2 regions of the Paenibacillus sp. B-A-8 genome follow, and region 2 is predicted to be linked to the other one. Evidence: riboswitches for the same ligand, from Rfam matches in the RefSeq annotation. Region 2 holds a riboswitch; the other holds the start of a gene.
What was found. A riboswitch is a leader RNA that binds a small molecule or an ion and turns the genes downstream of it on or off. The one in region 2 is predicted to bind thiamine pyrophosphate.
Positions count from the first base shown of each region.

Region 1: it holds a riboswitch for thiamine pyrophosphate, as region 2 does, so the genes downstream of both, ACN6MV_RS02110 (ABC transporter substrate-binding protein) here and ACN6MV_RS12825 (ABC transporter ATP-binding protein) in region 2, are expected to answer to the same signal.

Region 1 is NZ_CP183882.1:457,740-468,464, reverse strand. It holds gene ACN6MV_RS02120 (MFS transporter) at 21-1,235, shown strand; gene ACN6MV_RS02115 (hypothetical protein) at 1,316-2,767, shown strand; TPP riboswitch at 2,917-3,027, shown strand; gene ACN6MV_RS02110 (ABC transporter substrate-binding protein) at 3,188-4,237, shown strand; gene ACN6MV_RS02105 (thiamine-binding protein) at 4,536-4,829, shown strand; gene ACN6MV_RS02100 (ABC transporter permease) at 4,826-5,587, shown strand; gene ACN6MV_RS02095 (ABC transporter ATP-binding protein) at 5,604-6,458, shown strand; gene ACN6MV_RS02090 (flavocytochrome c) at 6,560-8,110, opposite strand; gene ACN6MV_RS02085 (RidA family protein) at 8,439-8,828, opposite strand; gene nhaC (Na+/H+ antiporter NhaC) at 8,843-10,330, opposite strand; gene ACN6MV_RS02075 (MalY/PatB family protein) at 10,409-10,725, opposite strand, start outside.
Region 2 is NZ_CP183882.1:2,956,963-2,967,687, reverse strand. It holds gene ACN6MV_RS12870 (AraC family transcriptional regulator) at 1-455, shown strand, start outside; gene ACN6MV_RS12865 (class I SAM-dependent methyltransferase) at 562-1,293, opposite strand; gene ACN6MV_RS12860 (hypothetical protein) at 1,356-1,562, opposite strand; gene ACN6MV_RS12855 (TIGR00266 family protein) at 1,707-2,387, shown strand; gene ACN6MV_RS12850 (Fur family transcriptional regulator) at 2,660-3,133, opposite strand; gene ACN6MV_RS12845 (S-layer homology domain-containing protein) at 3,455-4,117, shown strand; gene ACN6MV_RS12840 (amino acid ABC transporter ATP-binding protein) at 4,212-4,964, opposite strand; gene ACN6MV_RS12835 (amino acid ABC transporter permease) at 4,978-5,646, opposite strand; gene ACN6MV_RS12830 (amino acid ABC transporter substrate-binding protein) at 5,698-6,534, opposite strand; TPP riboswitch at 6,654-6,757, shown strand; gene ACN6MV_RS12825 (ABC transporter ATP-binding protein) at 7,089-7,787, shown strand; gene ACN6MV_RS12820 (ABC transporter permease) at 7,768-8,541, shown strand; gene ACN6MV_RS12815 (ABC transporter substrate-binding protein) at 8,538-9,560, shown strand; gene thiM (hydroxyethylthiazole kinase) at 9,601-10,395, shown strand; gene thiD (bifunctional hydroxymethylpyrimidine kinase/phosphomethylpyrimidine kinase) at 10,422-10,725, shown strand, end outside.

The sequences.
Region 1 (10,725 bases), 2.5 Mb from region 2:
CAATATAAGGGGCTTACTTCGTGAAAAAACTGATCTGGATTGGCTGTCTTTCCTACTTTGTCATTGGCCTTGCTCATGTAGTGCTGGGATCTATTCTTCCCGTTCTGCTACAGCATTATGACCAAAATTATAGTGCCGGCGGGCAATTAATTTTTAGTCAATTCGCTGGTTTTTTGGCTGGTGTGCTTGTCTCTCCCCTACTCAATCGCCGTTTTGGGAAACGAGGAGGCATCATTATCGCCACCGCTCTTCTCCTGACTGCTGAGATTGCGTATGCTTTTCTACCCCCTTGGGAGTGGATGTATGTCATCGCTGTTGCAGCAGGCTTTGGTTTCGGCATGATCGAAGCCGTGATCGGCACCATCATCATCGGAGCTGTGATTGAAGGAACCGCGATCGCGATGAGCCGATTAGAAGTCCTATTTGGGATAGGCGCACTCGTGATGCCTCTTATCGCCAGTCCGCTCATTGCTACAAGAGCATGGAGATTGGCATTTCTAATTGTCGCTGGCTTCTCATTCATTTCCCTCATTCTCTGGGGAAGAGGCCATTTTGGGAATCTGCAGCGCATACTGGACGAGCGAGCACCTCGCAAAGTCTCAGTGTCCGCACATTCCTCGCAGTCCAGCACACAGCTTCCGTATAAAGGGAAACAATGGATTCTGCTGGGCATCTTCATCCTTTTCTTCTTTCTCTATGTAGGTACGGAGATGAGTCTGGTCAACTTTATGCCCGCCATCTTTATCGCCAAGCTAGGGATGACAGAATCTGCTGCGGCGCTGACAGTCACTTTCTTTTGGCTAGCTATGTCTACGGGAAGATTGTTTGCTGGAGTGATTGCAGAGAGAATTTCTTACCGTGTATACATTTTAAGTAGCTGTTTACTGACCTTGTTACTGCTGGCTCTTTTTCCGTTCACAGATAATCGATTAGCTGCATTCATCGTGATTATGCTACTTGGGCTATTTATGTCCGGTATTTTCTCCATAGCTCTAGTCTTCTCCAGCAAGATGCTACCAGGAGCCGAAGAATCAACACCCAGCATAATGATCGCTGCTGGAGGTGTCGGTGGAGCTCTGCTGCCCCTATTTATGGGCTGGTCTATGGACCATCTAAAAGTGGCACAAACTGCTGGGTTACTTGCCGGTTTTGCCGCCTTCTTGTTCTTGCTGAGCATTGCCACATGGAGATTCCAATCCAGACAAGCAGTGCAAAGAAAGAGTTCCAGTATTTAGAATGTTAATATGGTATCAACCTAATCCTTTTAGGGTAATGTCATCTATAAGCATATTCTGAGCACAAGGATGGACGATGAATGGATAAGCTTTCAACTGAGCCTTTATTACATACTGCGCTTATGCAGTTTATTTTTCCCTTTTCAATAAAAAAGGGCGATTCTAAGAAGCTTATCCAACAATTGCAGGATGATGGCTTCACACGTTTTTTTCTGGATAATAAAGAGTTAGAAAATGCCTATTACGGAGAAGATCACTGTGTTTCCCATGAACGGATGGAGCGCACCTATTTACCGTTTGCTGCACATATTCTTTTTCCACGCAAGAAGGACGTAGACTCTTTCCGCCGCTTTTCCAGAGTCAATAATCTGGACTGTATTCTAGAGATTCCTCAGCAGTCTATATTTTTTAAAATTCTCTCGACGGATATATTCATATGTCCTTTTCAGCTTGGATTTGTGACGATACGTGTCCAGCTTGAGGGGAATTCGATTCCCTTTAGTATTGCACTGGAATTCGCGGACCGCTTCCGGACGCTTGAGAATACCTTCGTACAGGATGACTACACCTATATCCATTGCGGAGAACAGACCTATGAGATGGTAGAGGATTTTGTCTTCCGAAATCTGGTGGATGGACTGGAGCCTTTTCTGGATCACTCGGATATCAATGGGGCTTATTTCGAGACCCTTCCCTTTTTCGTAGATGAAAGAATGCAGGTGCAAGCCTTTTATGGCTTTCAGAATGAAGGAGATTCTGATGAGATTAGTATAAATATGCGCTATCGCGCCTCTCAGCTTGATGGAATTGATCTGAAAGGGAAGCCCTATGCCAGTGCCAGCGATCCAGCGTATATTGCGAACTACTGTCATGAGCATTCCTATAATCGATGGGGCCCAGACTCGTATTATATGATGAATGAGCAGACCTTTTGCTGTCTGACCCGAGCTGAACCAAAGATCGCCGTTAGCCTGGCCAACCAGATGTACGGGCAATATTATTACGGATTTCTACTCAATATTTTCCACAAAATTGTTCTGCTAAAGCTGGCAAATATGCATTCCCGACTACGCATAAACCACGATTATGATGAGATCGACAATTTAATCTACTCGATTAATAAATTCTCGGCAAAGTTTTATTTCTTGGAGCTGATTTCACAGTCGCAAGGACGGGAGATTTTTCTTCAGCTGCGTAAAGTATACGGGAATGACGCTCTGTTCGAGGAAGTAAAAGAAACCTTGACTGACCTGTTTCAGTATCAAGATAAGTTCCAATCGAAGCGCCGGGATAATCTGCTGATGATCCTCACTGTATTTACGGTGGTAAGTGGGATTTATGGCATGAATCAAGTCATTGACGATCTGGATGGAAAGATTCAATGGAGTAAGATGGTTAGCTATTCCCCCTTTGAGTTTCTTGCTCTTTTCGTGATTATGAGCGGGATAATGATCAGTGTTGTCCTTACGCTAGGTGCTCTGGTTACTGAGCTTAAGCGGCGTCATCGCAAGAAACATAAAGATCTGGATTAATGAAAACGGACGGAGAGATTCGAAAAATTTAGGCGCGTGCTACTAGACATTCCGAGAACAGCCGTCTATAATACACCGTATGCAAGCATAAACGCCTTCAGCGTCCTTATAAAGACGATTAGCGTTTAAGCGAGAAATACCCGTTAACTTCATAGAACCAGGGGTGCTGGAATTGGCCGGCTGAGATTGTATCCCACAAGATACTGACCCTTATACCTGATCTGGATAATGCCAGCGTAGGAATCGCCAATTGGTTTTGGTCCCTGTGACCTTTACTAACCTTGCGCCAAGCCAGCGTCCCGATCACTCGGGGCGCTTTTTTTGTGTAGATCACAAAAGATGTAGAAGAAATGTACATACTACACTTTATGGTTCATGTTGGATGACGGGATCTGGCAACCTTAAAGGAGAGAAGAAGACATGCAACTCAAAAAAGCACTTATGCTTAGCCTCACCTGTATGCTCATTCTTGCGATTGCCGGATGCGGCAGCAACAATGGGAATACAGCCGGAAACAAAGGAAATGCTGCGGATTCGAATACAGCGACCGGATCAAATGCTCCGAAAGAGCTTACCAAAGTTAAGGTTGCACTGGATTGGACACCGAATACGAACCACACCGGTCTATACGTAGCCAAGGATCTTGGTTATTACGCGGAAGAAGGTCTGGATGTAGAAATCGTTCAACCTGGCGCAGCGGGTTCTGATACTATGGTTACCTCTGGCGAAGCCGCTTTTGGGATCAGCGCTCAGGAAGGATTGACTCTAGCCCGTCTACAAGGCGTTCCCCTTGTCTCGATTGCAGCCATTATTCAGCATAATACTTCGGGTTTCGCCGCTCCAGTAGACCGCAATATTAAATCACCAAAAGATTTTGAGGGTAAAACCTACGGCGGTTGGGGCTCTCCTGCTGAAGAAGCAGCCATGAAGGCGATCATGGACCCTGTAGGTGGCGATGTGAAAAAGGTGAAGCTAATCAGTATTGGTGAAGCTGACTATTTTACCGCAGTCAAACGTGACATTGATTTCGCTTGGATCTTCTACGCTTGGACTGGTATTGAAGCCGAACTGCGTGGTGAGCCTCTGGATATGCTTTACTTGAAGGATTATGCGCCTCAGCTCGATTATTACACCCCTGTGCTGACCACGAGTGAGAAGCAGATTTCTGAGAATCCAGATTTGGTGAAGGCTTTCCTGAAAGCCACATCCAAGGGCTATCAATATGCGATTGATCATCCAGAAGAGGCTGCCGCTACATTATCCAAGGCTGTGCCTGACCTTGATGCCGAGCTTGTCCTAGCTAGCCAGAAATGGCTTAGCCCGAAATATAAGGACGACGCCCCACGCTGGGGAGAGCAAAAAACCGAGGTCTGGCAGAATTACGGCGACTGGATGTATGATTTGAAGCTGCTGGACAAACCGCTGGATGCAGCTAGTGCATTCACGAATGATTTTTTACCGGCGGAGTAGACCGGACTTCCCAAGTTCGTTCAAGATTCGACGCCGAATCTGCGTCCTGAATTACATCGTTATCAAAGTTGGCTTTTTGAACTTACCTATTTCAATGAGAGTTCAAAAAGTCGACTTTCAGAACCAAGAAGGTTGAACGTTACTTGAGGAAGGAGGAACGGAGCGTAGTGATGTGCTACGTGAGTACCGGACTTCCCAAGTTCGTTCAAGATTCGACGCCGAATCTGCTTCCTGAATTACATCGTTATCAAAGTTGGCTTTTTGAACTTACCTATACAATTTGAGAGGATTGATTATTGTGGCTAATACATTATTAAGCATTCAAGTAATTCCTAAGACTCCAAACAATGAGGACTCCATCCCCTACGTAGATAAAGCGATTGAAGTTATTCAGAAATCCGGTGTTAAACATCAGGTGAATCCACTAGAAACCACTATGGAAGGTGAGCTTAGTGAGCTGCTGGAGGTTGTGCGTCAAATGCAGGAAGCGCTGATTGAAGCAGGCAGTCCTAGCGTAATCTCGCAGATCAAAATCGCTCATAATCCTAACGGAATCAGCATGGATAAATTGACGGAGAAATATCGGCCGTGAGATCGACCTGGAAGCTAATATGGCCGCCCCTTGTGGCGGTCGTCTTCTTTTTGACCGTATGGCAATTATCTGTTTCTCTATTCCATATTGAATCCTGGATTCTGCCGAGTCCTGCTGACATTGCTCGCGAATCCACCAGTAATGCCTCAGGTCTCTGGGCTCATACGATGGCTACGCTTCGGCTCACTTTAATAGGTTTCCCCATTGGTACAGGTGTGGGCTTGATCGTTGCTCTACTTTTGCATCTTTTGCCTTGGGCCAAACGGGCTTTTTATCCACTCATTATTCTGAGTCAAAATGTCCCCTCTATCGCACTCGGACCGCTGCTAATCATCTGGTTTGGATTCGGTCTTTTGCCCAAAATCGTGCTGATTACACTGGTATGCTTCTTCCCGGTAGCTGTCGCTGCAATGGGCGGCTTGTCTCAAAGTGATCAGGTCATGATGAATTATATGAAAATGGCTGGCGCAAGCAAGTGGCAAATCTTCACCAAGCTGGAGCTTCCGTCTTCTATCCCGGCACTATTTTCCGGTGTGAAAATATCTGCTACCTATGCGGTTATGGGAGCCGTGGTCGCTGAATGGATTGGCGCGGATAAAGGGATCGGCTATTATATGCTTCTGCAAAAATCGGCTTACCGTACGGATCGGATGTTTGTCGCTATTGTGATTATTGTGCTCCTTAGTCTTGTGCTTTTTGCGATTATCGCATTATTGGAAAAATGGTTAGTCCGCTGGAAACCGCGCCGTAACTCATAGAAAGGAAGATGCCTGTATGTCTCAAGCGACGCAAATAGAGCAAAGAACAACAGAAATCATAAGCTCTCCTGAAGCTCATACTGCACCACCTGCTCTTGAAGTAAGCGGCATCTCCAAGTCCTTCACCCATCGTCGCCGCGAGACGAACGTGCTCAACAACGTCTCTCTTAAGGTAGAGCAGCAAGAGTTCGTCTCGATCGTCGGTCCTTCCGGCTGCGGAAAAAGCACCTTATTCCATATGATCGGCGGACTAGTGAAGCCTGATACAGGAACGATCCGCATGAACGGCAAGGTCGTTACAGGTCAACGCGGTGAGATTAGTTATATGCCGCAGCAGCCTGCTCTTTTTCCTTGGCGAACGATTGAAGATAATGTACTGCTAGCCGGAGAAATCAAAGGTGCTCTGCAGGATGGAGCTCGTGAAGAAGCTCGCCAGTGGCTCGCTAAGGTTGGCTTGAATGGATTCGAACAGGCTTATCCGCATATGCTGTCTGGTGGGATGCAGCAGCGTGCTGCTTTTCTCAGAGCACTGCTGGCTCCGCAGGAGTTGATGCTGCTCGATGAACCTTTCAGCGCATTGGATGCACTAACTCGCAGTGAAATGCAGCGCTGGCTGCTGGAGCTGTGGGAGGAGAATCGCCGCTCCGTGCTATTCATCACCCATAACATCGAAGAAGCGTTGCTGCTCTCGAATCGTATTTATGTATTCTCCGGTCGCCCCGGCTCCATCCTACATACTGTTGACGTGCCATTTCCACGGCCACGCCGTGATGAGATTACGGATTCCCCGGAATTCCTTAAACTCAAACGACAACTGTCACAATGGATGCGAGAAGAACAGGCTAAAAGCGGGAAGCAGCTTTTTGAATAGCGACGCTCCACTCACTTTGAATGAGTGATTAAACAAAGAACCGCCCGGGCTTCAATTAGCCCAAGCGGTTCTTTTGTTTTAACCAGAATAGTAGTTAAATCTTATTGTGCTTGCACGAACTCAGCAGATTTAATTCCGGCTTGACGGCCGAAGATAATGATCTCAGCTACAGAGTTACCGCCGATCCGGTTTTGACCGTGCAATCCGCCTGTTACTTCACCTGCTGCAAACAGGCCAGGAATAGCTGCGCCTTCTTTATTTAATACTTCTGTATTCGTGTTGATCTTCACGCCGCCCATAGTGTAGTGAATCCCAGGTGCGATCTTAATAGCGTAGTATGGAGCGGTGGACAAGTCGTTGTCCATTCCTGTCGTTCTGCCAAATTCAGCATCGTTCTTGTTCTTTACTGCGCTGTTCCAAGTATCAAGTGTCTCTTTTAGCTTATCGGCTGGAACACCGATTTCTTTCGCCAATGCTTCGATGGTATCCGCTTGGATCACGAAGCCCATTTTGTCATATTGTTCAATTGCTTTCACGCGTGATTTGACGCCGGAATCAAAGACAAGCGTTGCCGCTTTTTCAGGAAGTGCATTGATCGCTTCGGTAACTTTATCACGTGTAGTCAATTCATTTACGAACCGTGTGCCTTCGCTATTTACGAGGATAGAACCTTCGCCGCGTACAGCTTCCCCGATCAGATAAGATTTTTCTTGTTGAACTGTTGGGTGAACCTGGATTTGATCCATATCAACGGTGGTTCCGCCAAGTGCCTCGATCATTTTGATGCCGTCACCGGTACTGCCGATTTGGTTAGTAGTAACGTAACCTTCCAAATCAGGTCTAACTGTAGAGATCATGTCCATATTAGAACCGAAACCACCGGTAGTGACAACAACAGCCTTCGCTGTAATGGTTTTTTCATCGGCTTGGTTAAAGAGTACCTTTACTCCGTCAACCTTACCATCTTTTTGGGTGATTTCCTTCACATCTGCGTTCACAAACAATGGAATTTCTTTTTCTTGTATATTCTTAACCAATCCTTTGACAAGGTATTGGCCTACCGCAGAGCCGTCTTCTGGGCGGTGAGTACGTTTTTCGTTCATGCCGCCTGTGATCGTGATATTGTTCAGTCTGATTCCGATCGAATCCAACCAATCAATAGCACTTGCGGAATTATCTACGAAGAAACGAAGCATCTCTTTATCGTTGGTGTCGTGACCACCTTTTAATGTCTCTTCATAAAATAAATCATTGCTATCTTTAATACCTTGATCTTTTTGGAATTTTGTTTCAGAAGCATTCATCCCCGATGAGGATTTACTTGTATTCCCGCCAGCAACTGGCATTTTTTCTAAAATAACCGGGTTCAAACCTTTAGCCTTTGCTTCTAGTGCAGCGGACATTCCAGCACCGCCGGCTCCGACAATAACGATATCATAGCTATCTTTTAATTGATCCAGTGGTGTGTAGCTAGCCTCTGATGCACCAGATACGGCTTCGGTTTTATCATTTTTAGCCGTCTCATTGACCTTACTCTTGTTCTCGTTGCCAGCACTATTACCTGCGCTGTTGCTATTACTGTTACCGCAGCCTGCGATCACGAGCATAACCGAAAGAATGAGAATAAGAGCAGCACTTGTTGTCTTTTTCACCTTTATAACGCCCCTTTGTGAATGTTTTCACATTTATAATAAAGCAAAGATACTATTTTGTGAAGGTTTTCTGTAATTAGTTATGATTACTGTCACATTTTCATGTATATTTTCAATTATTTTTTCATAAAATTCCTCCATTTCAAATACATCTCAGCTCCCTACTCAGTTATTAAAGCTGTGCCCTATATACTCTTATATTTCAAAAAAGCCACCCTTTCCAGGGTGGCCATCTGCCTTATTTCCTTATCCTTTTTCCATACAGGGTGTGCAGGCTTAACTAACTGAAATTCTAAAGGAATCCGTAGTTTGAGCGTTACTGGATCATTTAAGGTACATAAGCTATAACTTCAATTTCTACGAGCCCATCCTTAGGCAGACGTGCTACTTCAACAGCGCTGCGAGCAGGGTATGGCTGAGCAAAAAACCTTCCATAAATCTCATTCACCTTAAGAAAATCATTCATATCCTTTAGGAAAACGGTCGTCTTTATTACCTGATCCATGCTTGTACCCGCCGCTTCCAGTATGGCTTTGACATTCAGCAACGACCGTTCCGTCTGTTCCTCAACCGTAGCAGGAAAAGTCCCATTAACCGGGTCTAGTCCGAGTTGTCCTGAAGTATATAGGACGTTCCCAAGCTTTACAGCTTGAGAGTAAGGTCCAATTGCGCCTGGTGCATCCGTTGTTATTACAGTTTCTTTATGCATATTTGTCATTTTAAAAGACTCCTTTATCCAGCTTGTTCATTAGTGTTGCCGTCATATTCCTTTAGCATTTCTGCCTGTTGCTCTGGCGTTAACTTCGCGATACCGAATCCCGTGAAGCCCCATATCGTCGCAAAGATTATTCCTGTCCAACAGAGAACAGCCCAAGGTAAATAATGTAGCGTTGCAACACCCAGCGTACCCGCCATATAAGCACCTGCAGCTGTCCAAGGCAGAATAGGCTCGGTAATCGCCGCTGAATCCTCGATGGTACGTCCCAAGTTCTTCGGATGTAAGCCCCGACGGATATATGCTTCACGTAGCATTTCACCTGGCATTAAGATGGACACCTGACCATTACTTGTAACTCCGATCATCGTAAGACCTGTAACAATTGTTGCTACGATCATTGAACCTGTGGAATGGACGAACTTCAAAAGCTTATTAACAATCAATTCCAAGGACTTGGTCAGAGATATGGTTCCAGCGAACGTGATTGCACAGAAGCAAATGAGAAGTGTCCCCATCATGGAGTTCATTCCGCCACGATTTAGAAGACGGGGTACATCTTCAATAACGTTGGCAGAATCAAACCCAGCAACTTGAACCATAGAAATATTAAATCCATTAACAACAGAAGATACGACATCATTCAAAGTAAACCCCTGGAATACAAGTGCGTTAGCCATAGCGAACATAGAAGAGATCAGCATGACCGGTATTGTCGGTTTCTTCGTAATTGAACCATACAAGATGATTAATACGGGTACTATAAGCAGCAGATTAAAGTCATAAATTGTATTCAACGATCCCATGATTGTTCCAACCTTCTCCGGAACAATAGCGCCTGCGGCATCTGTGTTTAGGCCTGTAATAATAAAAACAACGCTTGCGACAATAAAGGAAGGAATTGTGGTATACAATAAATGTCCAATATGCTCATATAGATTGACACCTGTTGCTAACGCCGCAATATTAGTCGTGTCTGAAAGCGGTGACAATTTATCACCAAAATAAGCACCTGCAACTACTGCACCAGCCACTGCTGCTAGGTTTGCATCCATACCCGCGCCAACGCCCATAAAAGCAACCCCGATCGTTCCCGCTGACCCCCAAGATGTGCCCGTACAAAGCGAAACGGCAGCTGTCGCAATAAATGCGGTAATAAGCAGAAATTGTGGACTAATAATTTTCAATCCATAGTAAATCATCATTGGAATCGTTCCACCAACCATCCATGCCCCAATCATAAAACCAACCATGATCAGAATAAGAATGGCGGGCATCGTTTTCGCGATCTTACCAGCGATAGATTCTAGTATGTCGTTATAGCTATAACCAAGAATAATCGCGATAATACCAGCAACAACCGCTGAGGTAATAATAAGTGGTTCTGGTGGTAATTCAAACAACACATACCCTAAACTAAGTAGCACAATCATCGTAATAATCGGCAATAGCGCTAAGAACATCGTCGGCTGTTTCTTGACTCTTGGTGTTTCTGATTTGGACATGATTATTATCCCCCTTGATACGGATCTGAAAAAGGCTACTAACGAGGTCTTTCAAGGTCATTGATAAAGATTTTTTTATTATGAATTTTTTAATGGATAGGCCCGGTACAGCCGATGAAAAGCTTCTTGTAACATGGGCAGTGGCGTTGCAATATTTAAGCGAATAAAGCCTTCTCCTGATGCCCCAAAACCTGTTCCAAAGCTCACACTAACCTTCGCATCGGACTCAATCCACTGCTTTAGCTCTGCTTCGTTGGTGCTAATTGCCCTACAATCCACCCATAATAGATAGGTTCCTTCTGATTCGATCACGCGAAGCTCAGGCATATATTCAGCTATATAAACTTTCACCCAATCGATATTGGCCGTGATATAACCTCGTAATTCTTCCAGCC
Region 2 (10,725 bases):
TTCGCCAGCTGATTCTTGAGCATAGACGTCTTTCGGATTTCTCACCAGCGATATCTGCCTGTTATTTACAAATCCTATGTATGGAAATCGACCGCCTCATTACAGATCAGCCAGCCATTTCACCAAAAGGTTACCTAGCTTACCGCATGAAGCAATATGTAGAGGAACATGCAACCTTGCCTTTTCTCTTAGAGGATGTTGCAGCGCATGTAGATATATCTGTCTCCCGTGCCGTTCATTTGTTTAAGGAAGCCTTCGGTACCAGCATTATTAAATATGTAAATGATGTCCGGTTAGAGATGGCAAGAGAACGAATAACCTTCAGTCCAATGCCGCTGGAGCAAGTAGCAGAAACCTGTGGTTTTGCAAATTACACTTATTTTCACCGCGTATTCCGAAGTCGATTCGGCATGTCTCCTAGACAGTACCGTGTACACAGCAGAGCACAAGTATGATTAAAGATACGCCGCATAAATGAAAACAGGGCTGTCCCTTTAGTAGATAAACTACTTCAGGCATAGCCCTTGCTTCAATACTCATACAAAACTCTGGTTGGTGAGATTATTGTTTTTCAGCTGAAATAATTAGGAACATTGGTCTTCGATCCTCGTCCTTCATCCACGGATCGTTTTTCATTTCTTCTGAAGGCTTAGGCTCTCTAACTGCTTTGATAGCAAACCCGGCTTCAATCAAGTCATTGAAATAGGTTGAGATGGTGCGGTGATACTTAATCACATTTTCTGTTAAGAAAGTGGTCTCACGCAATCCCTCAGACTGATAATGATCGACAGGCCAATGTAGACGTTTTCCTTGGTCATCCACATACCAGTCTTGTTCATTTCGAGAAGTAAAGATGGGATGTTCCACTGAAAATATAAAACTGCCGCCTGACTTTAGGTAAGGATGTACCTTTCGGCAAATAGCTTCAAAGGACTCGATATAATGAAAGGCCAGTGAACTAATGACCACATCAAATTGTTCGCTCGCAAAATCAATATCCTCAATCGGCATCTGGATATAAGAGATTGCTGGGTCGTTTGTTTTTTCACGCGCTTCTTGAAGCATTTTTTCAGAGATATCTACGCCAATGACTGAACTTGCCTGCTGCTCACGTGCATACAAACAGTGCCAGCCAAATCCGCAGCCTAAATCAAGAACACTTTTATTATGTAAATCTGGGAGGAGTGACTTTAGTACATGCCATTCTCCTGCGGCTTCAAGTCCCCCAATGGAACGTGGCATTTGCTTATACGCTGAGAAGAAATTCGTATCGTCATATTTGTTTTGTTTCATTAGTTACATATCTCCTATCCATCTATGTCTTCTATCAGTATATTCTTAGTTACATCACCTTATCAAATTGCCAAATGAAAAGGAGCATCATCTTGGAAGATCCGCTCCTTGTGTTTATTCTTATTCAGTTGCTGTTGCTTGCTCGGCGTTAATCGTACATGCTGTGAAATGGCGCCATAATCCCCATTGGATCTTCGACTTTGAGCTGCGCACCAGGTGCCTGAGCGCTCTGCCTTTAACAAGGCTTTTTGTGTTTTGGTTCGTGCCATGTGGCACCACTCTCCTATTCATTAGTGAACTGTAAGACAACTATATTTTAACATAATTCAGACTATGAGCGCAGCCGGAATTCCGTTACAATGAGATCACTGCTAGTGTTCTAACTTATTTAAATAGATTCGGAGGTTTTAGTGATGAGATATGATGTTTTGTACGAAGGTGCATTTGCAATGCTGAAGGTATATCTAGATCCAGGCGAAAGCGTTAAAGCTGAAATGGGCGCTATGGTTGCAATGTCTCCCAACGTCGAATTAAAAGGAACCGCTGATGGCGGAGTTATGCGAGGTCTGGGAAGAATGCTCAGCGGAGAAAAATTCTTCTTCCAGGAGCTCAGAGCTATCCGTGGTCAAAGTGAGGTACTACTGTCTCCTGGATCATTGGGTGATATCCAAGCTATCGAATTAGATGGTTCATATAAGTTGTTAGTTCAAAAGGATGGTTTCTTAGCCGGAACGGAAGGCATTCAAGTCAATACCAAAATGCAAAATTTAACGCGCGGTCTCTTCTCTGGTGAAGGCTTTTTCATTGTAGAAATCAGTGGTAGAGGAACTGTATTCCTGTCCTCCTTCGGAGCCATCCACGCCATTAACTTAGCACCTGGTGAAGAGATGATTATCGACAATGGGCATCTTGTCGCTTGGCCAGATTATATGGACTACAAGGTAGAAAAAGCAGCCTCTGGCTGGTTAAACAGTTTAACCAGTGGTGAAGCGCTTGTCTGCCGATTCCGCGGAGAAGGTGTGATCCTCGTGCAAAGCCGTAACCCTGGAAGCTTTGGAACATGGATTAAATCCTTCGTGCCCACACGAAGCTAATAAAAATGACATAGCCTTTCCCATAAGTAGGATCTCCTTAACTGATTAAAACGCAACGTAGCGCTTCTCCGTTTTTTAAGAAGCGCTGTTTGCGTGCAAATTAAGGAATATCTCCCTATAAATCAACTGATTTGTTGTGACATATAGATATTTTGCCGATTTATAGGGAGGATTTCCCCATTTCCATTCATATCACTTTCCGAAAAAGAAGCTGCCCCCTAAGCAGTATTTACTACTTCTGAGACAGCTTCTTCTTTTAGTTAGATAGCGGCTTAAGAGACCGCTTTGTTTGCTTTTTCTTTTTTGCAGCCTGTTCGTTTACATGTGCCATAAGTACCTTTGAAATCAAGACGGTGATCCGTGACGTTAAAGCCATATTCACGTTCCACTCTTTTCTCCAGCTCCACCAGCCAGTCATCCTTAATTTCCTCCAACTTGCCGCACACGCTGCATATCAAATGATGATGCATGTGGGAATGATCGCTCCCGCGCAGATCGTATCGAGCAACTCCATCTCCGAAATTCATCTTTTCAACAATGTGAAGCTCGCATAAGAGCTCGAGTGTACGGTATACCGTTGCCAGACCTAAATGCGGATAGCTGTTCTTAACAAGCATATATACTTCTTCTACACTAAGATGATCTTTCTCATTGTCGAGCAATATTTTCACTATAGCTTCACGCTGGGGCGTTAATTTATACTTTTGCGCCGCAAACAGCTGACTGATATTTGAAATTTGATCCATTTGATCTCCTACCTTCCCGGAATGATTTAACATCCGTATCCACTGAGACGCACCCATTTATGCATCAAAATATTAAACGTAAATAGTAATCGTTACGATATAATCATATCAAAAATAATCACGAATGAATAGAGCCTGACATCATTATAACATTCTAGCTCTCTTATCCAAAGTTCTTTCATTCATTCCTGCCTATTTTTCTGCCAAATTCTACTTTTTCGTGAAATTATATAGGTTTGACCGCAACCTTTCCATATTTTTCTGCGTTTAATTATTTGATAGCGGCCACGAGGCCTATCCATACAACGAGGTGAAATGACCATGAATATGAAAAAAAGAACGTTAGCCGCGATTACAACTGTTACCATTCTCTCCTTCTCTTTGGGTGGCCAAATATTTGCAGCCGGAAATACCTTTAAGGATATTGATAACATAAACGGTAAAGAAAAGATCATTTCTTTAAAGAATCAAGGCTTAATTAAAGGGGTTAGTGAATCCCAATTCATGCCTAGCTCCAAAGTAACAACAGCTCAAGGAATTCAATTCATCTCAGGGGGTCTCCAGCTTAGTCTCGCGGCCATTGATTTCAACAAAGCTCCTATTGCCAGCGGCTTGTTCACTAAAGTCAAAGATAAAGCATGGTATGCTGAAGCTTTTATCAATGCTTACTACAACCATGTCGAGCTTCCCAAAGATATTGACCCTACCAAAACAATGACCAAAGAAGAGTTCACTAATTACTTAGTACAAGGAGTCGAAGGCATTGGTAATCTGCCAATGATAAATATTGTGCCAGTAGATATCACTGACGATACTGCGCTCAACCCTTCCTATCAAGGCAGTGTTCAACGATCGCTTAAATACAAGATCAATAGCTTAGACGCTAACGGGAAGTTTAATCCGAAGAGCGAAATTACGCGTGCCGAAGCTGCCATTATGCTCTATAACGCTTTGGAATTTCTTAAGACCGGTATTAAATCCTAATCAATTCGCGGCACTTCACTGATCTGAATGATGTATACGAAAAAGCAGCCCAGGTATAAACCTGAACTGCTTTTTTTTGCGTGTTGATCTTCTTCTATCCTTCTTCACCACTAATTCTATTCAGAAATTGCAGCGCACGGGGATGTTTCGGGTGCTCAAGAACTTCTTGCGGAGTCCCTTGCTCCAGAATATAGCCTCCATCCATCAGAATGATCCGGTCAGCCACATCGGCAGCAAATTTCATTTCATGAGTCACAATCACCATTGTCATTCCTTCTGCTGCCAACTGTTTAATAACTTTAAGCACTTCCCCCACCAACTCAGGATCGAGCGCCGAGGTAGGTTCATCGAACAATAGCACCTCTGGATCTACTGCCATAGCACGAGCGATGGCAACCCGTTGCTGCTGGCCACCTGACAGTTGGTGCGGATAAGCATCCGCTTTGTCTGCCAAACCTACTTTACCTAACAACTGAAGGGCACGTCCGCGTGCTTCATCCTTGGATCGTTTCTGGACAGTCACTTGTCCCTCCATCACATTGCCAAGTGCCGTCATATGCGGAAAAAGATTATAGGATTGAAAGACCATGCCTGTTTTTTGACGTAACGCCAAAATGGACTTCTGCGGTATTTTCTTGTTTTCCGAGAAATTAATTTTAATATCGCTGAGTGATAAGCTTCCTTGATCAGGGACTTCAAGTAGATTAAAACAGCGTAAAAGCGTTGTTTTGCCAGAGCCAGATGGACCTATAATGACCAGAACCTTACCAAGTTCCATCCTGAGATCAAGACCCTTTAATACCTGCAGCTCACCGAAGGATTTATGCAAATTAAGTATTTCAATCATCATAGTCCCTCCTTTAGCTCGCAGAGAAACGACTCAGTCGTTTCTCCAAGTAATTTTGCAGTGCTGACAACACTGAGCAAAATAGTAAGTAGAACAACCCTGCTTCGCAGTAGATCAACAGTGGCTCATAGGTGGTGGAAGCAACCTGCTGTGCTGTTCTGAACATCTCCGTATAGGTAATAGTCGCTGCCAGAGAAGTGTCTTTGACCAAGCTAATAAAGGAATTCGATAACGGCGGTACAGAGACACGGGCAGCTTGTGGAAGAATAATGCGTCGAAGCGCTTGCGCTCGAGTCATCCCAACGGAGAAGGCCGCTTCCCACTGACCTTTATGTATCGACAGGATAGCAGCACGTACAATTTCAGATGAATAAGCCCCAACACTAAGTGTAAACCCAATGGTCGCGGCTATAAATGGGTCTAGTACAATCCCAACTGCAGGCAAACCATAGAAAATAATAAATAATTGTACTAACAAAGGAGTTCCGCGAATGACCCATACATAAAAACGAGCGATTAGCATCGGAAGTACCCATGGGGAGAGACGAGCCAGTGCAGTCAAAATCGCTATTATCAGTCCCAGTACAAAGGATATCAATGCTAAAGGAATGGTAAAAGCCACCCCCGCTTTTAGCAGGGGTAGCAGTGAATCTAAGAAAATTTGTATTTTTCGGTCATCCATTTTCAGACATCCTTTTTAGCTCCAGGCTAGTTTAGCTTCTGAAACCTTGAATTATTTTGAAACGTCAGCACCAAAGTATTTCTCAGAAATCTTTAAATAAGTTCCATCGCTCTTCATTTCAATAATTGCATCACTAACTGCTTTTACCAAGTCGTCGTTTCCTTTTAGGAATACAGCGGCACTTTCCGAACCATTAGGAATCTCATCCACCACTTTAATTTTCACATCAGGCTTCTGCTTTTTCAGGTCCAGATAAGACAATCCATCATTTACCGTTGCATCAATGCGGCCTGAGGTCAGTAAATCCACCGCTTGATTGAAGCCGTCTACAGCAACGATTTCAGCGCCGTTCTCACGAGCGATTTCGGATAGATTACTGGTCAGAGATTGTCCTGATTTTTTACCCTTAAGATCCGCAAATGCTTTAATATCCTCATTGTTTTCACTCACAATCAATACCGCTTTAGATACGATGTATGGCTCAGAGAAATCATATTTCGCTTTACGCTCTTCATTAATGGATACTTCGTTAAAAATAACATCAAACCGCTTAGCGTCCAATCCGGCAAAGAGACCGTCCCACTGTGTCTCAGAAAATTCAGGGTCAGCACCGAGACGCTTTGCTACTTCCTCAGCAATTTCTACGTCAAAACCAGTCAGTTTTCCCGATGCATCGTGATACGTAAAGGGTGCATAGGTTCCTTCGGTTCCTATCCGTAATTTGCCGCTCGCTTTAACAGCTTCCAAGCTATTTTTCGCAGTTGCAGCAGTTCCGCCATTCGTTCCAGCTGAAGAGTTGTTGGAAGTATCGGTATTCGAATTATTGCCGCACCCCGCTACAAACACCACGGTTAACACCAATAGAATAGTTAAACTGAGTTTTTTCATTATAGAATCCCCTCTCTTTACCCTTATATTGCCCATTCTTATAATAATTCTTCATAAGATCCTCTCTTTACATCTCAGAAAGTTATGGTATATTTATAAACAAATTAAATATGGACCTGTTATTTCACTAGGGGAGTCGGCCGACTGAGACGGAGCTTTATGCTTCGGACCCTTGGAACCTGATCTGGATCATACCAGCGGAGGGAAGTGGAGCAGAATTTTCATCCCATGCATTTTTTAGTGTTCCTATGCAGAATGAATTTTTTGACCCATTTGTTTCCCTCCGGAAATGAATGGGTCTTTATTTATTTACTTTCAATTACAAAACTTAGGCATATGCTTCCGTTGCCAGTTTTGTACGAAGTTCCTCAAGTAGCTATGCTATACAAAACTTAGGCATATGCTTCCGAAGCAAGTTTTGTACGAAGTTCCTCAAGAAGCTATGCTATACAAAACTTTTAGGAGGTTCTATCATCACGACAATCCTATCCATTCAAGACTTAGCCTACTCTTTTCCTGAGTCTAAACAGCTCCCTGTATTTGCAAACTTAACCATGGATATTAAGCAAGGTGAGTTTGTCGCTGTTATCGGGGCTAGCGGATGCGGAAAAAGTACGCTTTTCAAAACCATAGCAGGCTTGCTAGAACCCACTCATGGAAAAATAATGATTCATTCGGGTCGGCCAGCGGCATCTAATCGCTTAGGTCAGATCGCATACATGCCGCAGCAGGATTTGCTATTACCGTGGAGAACGGTGCTCGACAACTGCCTTTTACCCTGGGAAATTAAGCCAAGGTCCACTAAACAACAGACAATTTCACACATTCGAGACCTGCTGTCACGCTTCGGTTTAGGTGATGTTGAGAAGGCATACCCTCATGAGCTATCCGGTGGTATGAAACAGCGGGTCGCATTTCTTCGCACGCTAGTGTCTGGCGGCGGTGGAAGTCTTATGCTGCTAGATGAACCGTTTGGAGCGCTCGACGCTATGACCAAACGTGAGATACACCGCTGGTTGTTAGAGCTTTGGGATGAACTGAATCAAACAGTGATGCTCATCACCCATGATCTCGAAGAAGCACTATTACTAAGCGATCGGATTTATTTAATGTCTGGAGGCGCACATAGCGAATTACAGGAGATCGTTGTTGATTTGCCGAGGCCAAGACATTACAAAATGAACTATGAACCCCGTTTTATAGCATTGCGGGAAGAGTTGGAGCGGAGACTGTATGCAGCCCATACCTTTTAAAAAACAACTAGACAATTATGGCCCCTTCATTTTACTAGTGTTGTTCGTTGTTGCGATCTGGGAATCTGCTGTTCGTCTTTACTGGATTCCAGCTTTTATCCTCCCTGCTCCTTCAGCAATAGGTATCGCATTGATCGAGCATAGGCAATTACTCGGACAGCATTTATTGGCAACGCTGCAGGAAATATTAGTAGGTTTTGTACTTTCGGTTATCTGTGGTGCATTGCTGGGTACTGGAATGTTCTTATTTCGACCGCTTGAAAAGGCCATCTATCCTTTCCTTATTATCAGTCAGACGATCCCATTAATTGCGCTATCCCCCATTTTTATTATGTGGTTCGGATATACGCTGTGGAGCAAAGTCGCTGTAGTTTTTCTAACTGCTTTTTTTCCAGTCGTTGTGAGTACATATGATGGGCTTCGTACAAGTGGTCAGGCATATAAGGATCTATTATTAACCTTTAGTGCAAACCGCTGGCAACTGCTTACAAAAACACAAATCCCGCTGGCGCTGCCCTCTTTTTTCTCAGGACTAAAGCTATCCATTGTGTACTGTGTAATTGGAGCAACCATCGGCGAATGGCTCGGCGGCAGCAAAGGACTCGGTTACTTTAGCCGAAGAATGGCTGGAAATATGCAAAGTGACGAAATGTTCGCCGCAGTATTTCTGTTGTCCGCGCTCGGTGTAATGCTATTTCTGATGATAGCTCTGCTAGAAGCATTATTTTTAAAGAAAAGAGGATCTAATCGATGAATACTTTAATCATTCAAAAAAAATGGCTTTTACCCTTATATCTCATCTGTTTTGTCCTAATCTTAAGCAGCTGCGGAAATACATCCAAAGTAAGTAATGCTTCAAATAGCGAAAACAAACAAACGCACAAGCTGACAATCATGCTCGATTGGTATCCCAACGCCGTTCACTCATTTTTATATGCGGCTGAGCAAAATGGTTATTTCCATGAGGAAGGTCTGGATGTAGAGATCCAAATGCCGGCAGACACCAATGATGCACTAAAGCTTGTAGCAGCGAATCAAGTTGATTTAGCACTTAGTTATCAGCCTCAGGTGCTTATGGCACGTAGTGAAAAGATTCCAGTACGTTCGATTGCAGCGATTGTAAGGCATCCGCTTAATCATTTAATGGTGCCTCATTCCGGAGATATCCAAAGTCCTAAAGACCTTACAGGTAAACAAATTGGGTATTCTTCCATCCCACTTTATGAAGCCATGATTCGTACAATGATCCAGAGCGACGGGGGTGACCCCAACGCCAGTAAACTAATTGATGTAGGCTTCGACCTTATTCCAGCAATTGCGACCGGGCAGGTAGATGCCATTATGGGCGGGTTCATTAACCACGAACAATTAATTCTCGAAAAAGAAGGGCATCCCGTTCACTCGTTTAATCCCACAGACTTCGGAGTACCCGATTATTACGAGCTAGTCCTTGTCGCCAGTGAGCAAGGGGTACAAAATTCCGAGTCCTACTTCAAAAAGTTTCTAAGCGCCATTACAAAAGGACAACAATTTGTCCAGGAAAATCCGGAAAACGCGTTAAAGTTACTGCTTGCACACGAAGATGCGACCTCTCCACTAGATAAGGAAATAGAAGAAAAGAGCTTGCAGATTCTTCTGCCTCTAATGAATGCAGGTGACCAAAATTTTGGTTATCAAGAGCCAGCGTCTTGGGAAAAGGTACGACAGTGGCTATCCGACAATGATTTACTGTCTAACGACATCAAGGCAGAGGATGCTTTTATCAATCTTTAACCATTAGCTATTTGCTCATTAAACTTGAGGAGGAAATATCATGAGTTATCTATCCAAAGTACGGGAATCCAATCCACTGGTCCACAATATAACCAATATCGTCGTAGCCAACTTCTCAGCAAACGGGCTTTTGGCGCTCGGTGCCTCCCCCTTTATGGCGGATGCTCACGAAGAAGTGGTGGATATCGCCGCATTTTCAGCTGCAGTGGTACTAAATATCGGCACACTGAATGACTATGCCATTCAATCCATGGTGCTCGCAGGACAATCTGCGAATAAGCACGGGGTTCCCTTAGTTCTTGATCCAGTAGGTGCGGGAGCAACTTCATATCGAACAGCTGTCACTCAAAAGCTAGTGAATGAGATGCAAATTACCGCACTACGTGGGAATGTGGCTGAAGTTGCCAATGTTATTGGTGAAAGCTGGTCTATTAAAGGGGTGGATGCAGGCGAAGGGGATGGCGATGTAGTCGTCTTAGCTGAGACTGCCGCGCGGAAGTTAGGTTGTGTAGTGATCATCACCGGAAAAGACGATGTTATCACCAATGGAGTTAACACCTACATTACTAGCAACGGTCACCCTATTCTAACGAAAGTAACGGGAACCGGATGTCTGCTCAGTGCAGTAGTCGGGGCATTTCTAGCGGTAAGTGAAGGGGCATCTCTTGCAGCCGCAGTGGAAGCCATCTCATTCTATGGAGTAGCTGCTGAGATTTCCGCTGAACTAACTACTGGCAAAGGTCCGGGGAGCTTTCAAATGGAGTTTCTCAATCAATTGAGTTTGGTCACACCTGAAACGTATAAAGAGAAATCAATAATCAAGCAACTCAGATAACGACATACAAAGGAGTGAACGTAATCATGATATCCAAAGCTTTAACCATAGCCGGCTCGGATAGCGGCGGCGGAGCAGGGATTCAGGCAGATCTAAAAACCTTTCAAGAACTTGCTGTATACGGTATGTCCGCACTAACAGCTGTGACAGCCCAGAACACATTAGGTGTTCAAGGCGTATTTCCGTTATCACTGCAAGCTATTACTCAGCAGCTTGATTCCATTGGGCTTGATCTGAAGCCCGATGCTGTGAAGACAGGGATGCTTTTTAACAGTGACATCATTCGAGTCGTAGCAGAGAAGGTTCAGCAATACGGCTGGCGTAATCTTG